DNA from 2 places in the Pseudomonas sp. NY15181 genome. Region 2 is predicted to be linked to the other one. Evidence: predicted binding sites of a transcription regulator. Region 2 holds the regulator's gene; the other holds the start of a gene.
The links. The regulator LexA, encoded in region 2, represses DNA repair genes until DNA is damaged. The targets are predictions, from matches to a motif close to CTGTNTNNNNANACAG.
Positions count from the first base shown of each region.

Region 1: the regulator LexA is predicted to act here: its motif matches at 2,189-2,204, upstream of recN (DNA repair protein RecN).

Region 1 covers NZ_JBLUPT010000004.1:72,801-76,208, forward strand. Annotated here, with positions in the region: gene dnaK (molecular chaperone DnaK) at 1-1,375, opposite strand, end outside; gene grpE (nucleotide exchange factor GrpE) at 1,465-2,028, opposite strand; gene recN (DNA repair protein RecN) at 2,228-3,408, shown strand, end outside.
Region 2 covers NZ_JBLUPT010000001.1:904,214-907,621, forward strand. Annotated here, with positions in the region: gene ACNFBT_RS04145 (DUF6586 family protein) at 1-422, shown strand, start outside; gene ACNFBT_RS04150 (hypothetical protein) at 536-775, shown strand; gene sulA (SOS-induced cell division inhibitor SulA) at 815-1,288, opposite strand; gene lexA (transcriptional repressor LexA) at 1,302-1,916, opposite strand; gene ACNFBT_RS04165 (TetR/AcrR family transcriptional regulator) at 2,169-2,879, shown strand; gene ACNFBT_RS04170 (L,D-transpeptidase family protein) at 2,936-3,408, shown strand, end outside.

The DNA.
Region 1 (3,408 bases), on a different contig from region 2:
GGTCGAACTTGCCCAGCGACTTGTTCTGCGCGGCTTGCTTGCGCTCGCCCTGCAGCACGTGAATGGTCACGGCGCCCTGGTTGTCATCGGCGGTGGAGAACACCTGCGACTTCTTGGTCGGGATGGTGGTGTTCTTGTCGATCAGCGCGGTCATCACGCCGCCGAGGGTTTCGATACCCAGGGTCAGCGGGGTGACGTCGAGCAGCAGCACGTCCTTCACGTCGCCGGCCAGCACGGCGCCCTGGATGGCGGCACCCATGGCTACGGCTTCGTCCGGGTTGACGTCCTTGCGAGCTTCCTTGCCGAAGAACTCGGCAACGGTCTTCTGCACCAGCGGCATGCGGGTCTGGCCGCCGACCAGGATCACTTCGTCGATCTTCGAGACGTCCAGGCCGGCGTCTTTCAGCGCAACGCGGCACGGCTCGATGGTGCGGGTGATCAGGTCTTCAACCAGGGATTCCAGCTTGGCGCGGGAAACCTTGACGTTCAGGTGTTTCGGGCCGCTGGCGTCAGCGGTGACGTACGGCAGATTGACGTCGGTCTGCTGGGTCGAGGACAGCTCGATCTTGGCCTTCTCGGCAGCTTCCTTCAGGCGCTGCATGGCCAGCGGGTCGCCCTTGAGGTCCATGCCGGATTCTTTCTTGAATTCCTCGACGAGGTAGTCGATCAGGCGCAGGTCGAAGTCTTCACCACCCAGGAAGGTGTCACCGTTGGTAGCCAGCACTTCGAACTGGTGCTCGCCATCGACTTCGGCAATCTCGATTACGGAAACGTCGAAGGTACCGCCGCCCAGGTCGTAGACGATGATGGTGTGGTCGCCCTTGGCCTTGTCCAGGCCGTACGCCAGCGCAGCCGCGGTCGGCTCGTTGATGATGCGCTTGACGTCGAGACCGGCGATGCGGCCGGCGTCCTTGGTGGCCTGACGCTGGCTGTCGTTGAAGTAGGCCGGAACGGTGATGACCGCTTCGGTGACCGGCTCGCCCAGGTAGTCCTCGGCGGTCTTCTTCATCTTCTTCAGGACTTCGGCGGAGACCTGCGGCGGAGCCATCTTCTGGCCCTTGGCCTCGACCCATGCGTCGCCGTTGTCAGCCTTGACGATGTTGTAAGGCACCATCTTGATGTCTTTCTGTACGACGTCTTCTTCGAAACGACGGCCAATCAGGCGCTTGACCGCGTACAGGGTGTTCTTCGGGTTGGTCACGGCCTGGCGCTTGGCCGGCTGACCTACCAGGATCTCGCCATCGTTGGCGTAACCGATGATCGACGGGGTGGTACGAGCGCCTTCGGCGTTCTCGATGACCTTGACGTTACCGTTCTCCAGGATGGACACACAGGAGTTGGTGGTCCCCAGGTCGATACCAATGATTTTGCCCATATTCACTCTCCAGAAATTAGATTCCGCGCTGACCCTGTTGCGGGTCTTTGGCTCGGTTGATTACCCAGATGGGGACCGGGTGATGAATTTCAAGCCTTCTCGTCGATCGAAGGCGGGGTTTGTTCGGGTGCCTTGCTGACCACGACCATGGCCGGACGCAGCAGGCGACCGTTGAGCAGGTACCCCTTCTGGAACACCTTGACCACGCTGCCCGGCTCCAGATGCACGCTCTCCTCCATCGCCATGGCCTGGTGATGCTCGGGATTGAACGGCTCGCCGTGCGGATCGACCGGCTCCAGGCTGTAGCGCTTCAAGGTGTCGTGGAACATCTTCAAGGTCAGCTCGATGCCTTCGCGCATCGGCTTGATCGCCTCGTCGTTCGGGCTGGACATCTCCAGCGCACGCTCCAGGGTATCGACGATCGGCAGCAGGTCGCCGGAGAACTTCTCCAGAGCGAACTTGTGCGCTTTTTCCACGTCCTGCTCGGCACGGCGGCGGACGTTCTGCAGTTCGGCGACGGCGCGCAGGCTCTGATCCTTGGCCGCGGCGACCTGCTCTTCCAGTTCCAGCACGCGGGCGTTCAGGTCCTCGGCAGCACCGGTCTCCGGCTGCTCGTTGAACTGGGAATCCTGAGTCTGTTGTTCGTCAGACATGCCACTCTCCTAAAAAAGAAAATAAGCCTTTGAAAACAAAGCGAACCCAATGGTCCGCGGCTCTGCCGTGTATATGGGGTGCCTTTTTTTTACTTCAAGGGCTTTGACTTCAAGGGCGAGCCAGCAAGCGACAAGGGAGAATTGCCAGCGGCGAAAAATACTGTATAAATAACCAGACCTATTTGTGGAGCCGCCGCCCATGCTGGTTCACCTGTCCGTGCACAACTACGCCATCGTCGAGCACCTCGATCTCGAGCTCGCCGCCGGCATGACCGTGATCACCGGCGAAACCGGCGCCGGCAAGTCGATCATGCTCGACGCCCTCGGCCTCGCCCTGGGCGACCGTGCCGACAGCGGCGTGGTGCGCCCCGGCGCCGACAAGACCGACATTCTCGCCAGCTTCGATGTCAGCGCCATTGCCGAGGCCCGCGACTGGCTGGCCGAACGCGACCTGGAACAGGACGGCCCGTGCATCCTGCGCCGGGTGATCACCGCCGAAGGCCGCTCCCGCGCGTATATCAATGGCACGCCCTGCCCCCTGGGTGATCTCAAGCACCTGGGCGAACTGCTGATCGATATCCACAGCCAGCACGAGCACCAGTCGCTGCTCAAGGCCGACACCCACCGCCGCCTGCTGGACGAATACGCCGGCAGCCAGGACCTGGCGCGCCAGGTGCACCTCGCCGCGCAACGCTGGAAGCAGACCCGTCACGAGCTGGACCGCCTGTCGCGCAATGGTGACGAGCAGCGCGCCCGCCACCAGTTGCTCAGCTATCAGCTGGAAGAACTGGAAAACCTTGGCCTGGGCGATAGCGAGCTGGAGACGCTGGAAGCCGAACACAAGACTCTGAGCAACGCCGGAAGCCTGATCGCCGCGTGCCGACAGGTGGTCGAACTGTGCAGCGAAAGCGATGCTGGCAACGTGCTGTCGGCGCTGACCTCCAGCCTCAACCGCCTGACCGCCTTCCAGAGCCAGCCGGCCGCACTGGGTGAAGCGGTGAATCTGCTGTCCAGTGCACAGATCCAGGTAGAAGAGGCGATTGGCGAACTGAACCGCTTCGTCGACAACTTCGACGCCGACCCGATGCGCCTGCAACAGCTGGAAGAGCGCATGGACGCCATCTATAGCCTCGCGCGCAAGCACCGCGTACAGCCCCATGAGCTGCAGGACCTGCAGCTGCGCCTGCTGGACGAGCTGGAAGCGCTGAATGCCGACGACGAAGCCGTGGAGCGTCTGGGCGACGAGCTGGCCGCCTACGCCCGGCATTATCAGGAGAAGGCCGACGAACTCAGCCGCATCCGCCAGACCGCCGCGCCGCAGCTGGCCAAAGCGGTGGAGGTGGAAATGCAGCGCCTGGGTATGCCCGGCGGTCGCTTCGC
Region 2 (3,408 bases):
CCCAGGCGCGAATTCAGGCCGAGCGCGAAGCGGCGCTGTTCCACCTTTACGGCGCGGTGCTTGGCGTGGCCCATGAGATCGCCGGATACTACCGCCTGCCCCAGGCCGGTGCGCCGCGTGTCGACCTGCTGCTGAACGCCGAAGTGCTGGCCGCCGCCCCGAGCCCTGAACTGGCGGAAATGGTCGAGCTGGCGCAATCGCCGGAAGCCTGGCTGGGGCGGCTGCTGGCTGCCTACGCCGCATTGTTCCAGCCGCCCAGCGAGCCGAAGAAGGCCAAGGTTGACCCGACCCAGCCGCTGATCCAGGCGGTGAATGTCGACGAAGAGGTGCCGGCCGAGCTGAGCAACGAAGAGCTCGAAGCCTGGCGCAAGTCCCTGAAGGAGCTGGTGCTGCGCTTCCGTGCATCGCTGACCGAGCTCTGATTGGTGCTCTGATACGCAGAGCTGCGACCATCCGGTCGGTTGGTGAAAGGTTGCGCTAGGGTGTAGCGGATGTGACTGTTACACTACCGGTTCTGCTGTGGAGAACCTTCGCTATGCCAACCTCATTTCTGGAAATCGTAGAACTGCCTGACGGGCGTATCGTGCTGCGTCGCGCGGACGATGAGGAGTCGCTGGTGACCCTGGAGTTCTCCGCTGACGCCAAAGGCTTCCTGCAGGGCCAGCACATCGAAATCGCCAAGGCGATGTTCAATGTCGGTGTGCAGATGGCCGGTCGTCTCGCCGAAGGTGGTGACATGGGCATGGACGACGAAGGTCCGCGCGTCCTGCACTGAGTTTTGCCGCTTCGCCGCGCTCGCGGCGAAGCTTCTGCTTCAGCCCAGACGAATATTCAGACTCTGCGCCTGACCGGTAACAGCGGCACGGGATAGCTGCGCGCGCGCCTTGGCGTTGAGATTCAACCAGCTCACTACCGTATGACTGTTGCCCAGGCGCAGCGCCTCGCAGGCCAAGGCTTGGGCGGCGGCCTGGTCGCGTGCCGGCAGCAGCAGGATGCGTTCGCGGTTCAGGCCGGCCTTGCGCAGCCAGTCCGGGGTCAGGCTGGTGGGCGGGGCGATCAACGTCAGCCAGCGCGAGTCGCTTTCCTCGCTCAGCTCGCGGAGCATCGGCGCCAGCAGTGTCAGGCACTGGCCGGGGAGGCCGCGCAGGGCGATCTCGCTGAAGGCGCTTTCGTCGTCGGCAGGTTCGTCTTCCATCAGCTCCGGAAGCAAAGGAGCAGTACCGCTCGCCCAGAGTGCTTCCTGGAACAGCGGGAGTTGCGGCAGGTTCAGCGGCTGCGGGTACTGCATGGATGTCTCCTGTTCAGCGACGGATTACACCGACGCTCAAGCCTTCGATGATCAGTTCCTGTTCCTTGAGGTCGACCTCGATGGGGGCGAACTCGGGGTTCTCGGCGATCAGCCAGACCTTGCTGCCTTCGCGCTTGAAGCGCTTCACGGTCACTTCCTCGCCGAGGCGGGCGACCACTATCTGGCCATTGCGCGCTTCGCGGGTGATGTGCACGGCGAGCAGGTCGCCATCGAGAATGCCGACGTCCTTCATGCTCTGCCCGCGCACGCGCAGCAGGTAGTCCGCCGGCGGGTTGAAGAAGGTGGGGTTGATGCGGCAGGTGTCGTCGACGTTCTGCTCGGCAAGGATCGGCGCACCGGCGGCGACGCGGCCGATGATCGGCAGTTCGTCCTCGTTGGTGGCGGCCTTGGGTTCGAAGCCGGGGATGCGGATGCCACGGGAAGCGCCCGGAGTCATCTCGATGGCGCCTTTTCGGGCGAGGGCCTTGAGATGTTCCTCGGCGGCGTTGGGCGATTTGAAGCCGAGTTCCTGGGCGATTTCCGCGCGGGTGGGCGGATAGCCGTTGTCTTCCAGGCAGCGTTTGATGAAGGCGAGGATCTCGGCTTGGCGCGGCGTCAGCTTCAGCATGTCCATACTCTGGCTTTTTATACAGTGACTGGAATTATATACAGTGAAGGCGCTCTGGCAATGCCTAATTTCGTGCGGCTGTCGGTGCGGTGCCTGGGGATGTAACCTGTGCAGGCTGGCAAGCGTCTTGCTGTAATCGAAGTCACCTTGTCGCTTTGACCATGTTTTTGTTAACAATTGGTCGCGCTTTGCTTGACAATGCGAGAGGCTGAAACGTATGTTTCAAACAAGTGTTTGTCAGGCGGAGTAGCCATGGCCCAGTCGGAAACCGTCGAACGCATCCTGGATGCTGCGGAACAGCTGTTCGCGGAGAAAGGCTTCGCTGAGACCTCTTTGCGTCTGATCACCAGCAAGGCGGGGGTGAATCTCGCGGCGGTGAACTATCACTTCGGCTCGAAGAAGGCGCTGATCCAGGCGGTCTTCTCGCGCTTCCTCGGACCGTTCTGCATCAGTCTCGAAAAGGAACTGGACCGTCGCCAGGCCAAGCCTGACGCGCCGCGCGCCACCCTGGAAGAGCTGCTCGAGCTGCTGGTCGTCCAGGCCATGGCGGTGAAACCGCGCAGTGGCAACGACCTGTCCATCTTCATGCGTCTGCTGGGCCTCGCCTTCAGCCAGAGCCAGGGCCATCTGCGCAAGTATCTCGAAGAAGTCTACGGCAAGGTGTTCCGTCGCTACATGCTGCTGGTGCACGAAGCCGCGCCGCGTCTGCCGCCGCTGGAGCTGTTCTGGCGCGTGCACTTCATGCTGGGTACCGCGGTGTTCAGCATGTCCGGCATCAAGGCGCTGCGCGCCATGGCCGAGAACGACTTCGGCGTGAACACCTCCATCGAGCAGGTGATGCGCCTGATGGTGCCGTTCCTTGCCGCCGGGATGCGCGCCGACAGCGGCGTCAGCGATCCTTCGCTTGCCGGTGCGCAGCTCAAGCCGCGCAGCAAGTCGAGCGCCGCGCCGGCCAAAGTCTGAAAGACGCCCGGCGGCGCGCTGGGCGGTGCAGGCCTGATCGGCTAAAGTAGCCGGCCATGGCTGACCTCGATCTCCTCCATATATCCCTGTCCGATCAGATGCTCTACGGCTTTGCCGCGGAGCAACTGCGCGTGCGCCTGCCGGTGTCCACGGCGGCCAATGGCGCTGGCGAGCGCAGCGGCTCCGGTTGCACGCCGCGCGGCCTGCATCAGGTTCGCGCGCGCATCGGCGACGGGCTGCCCAGGGGCGCGGTGCTCAAGGGCCGGCGTTGGACCGGCGAAGTCTGGAGCCCGGCGCTGCACGATGAATTTCCCGGCCGCGACTGGATTCTCACGCGCATCCTCTGGCTCAGCGGCTGCGTGCCGGGGCATAACCGGATGGGCGAGGTCGACACTTTCCGCCGTTACATCTACCTGCACGGCACGCCCGACTGCGAACCCATGGGCACGCCGCTGTCCCATGGCTGTATCCGCCTGCGCAATGACGATCTGCTGGAACTCTTTCCCCGGGTTCCCCTCCATTGCCGGGT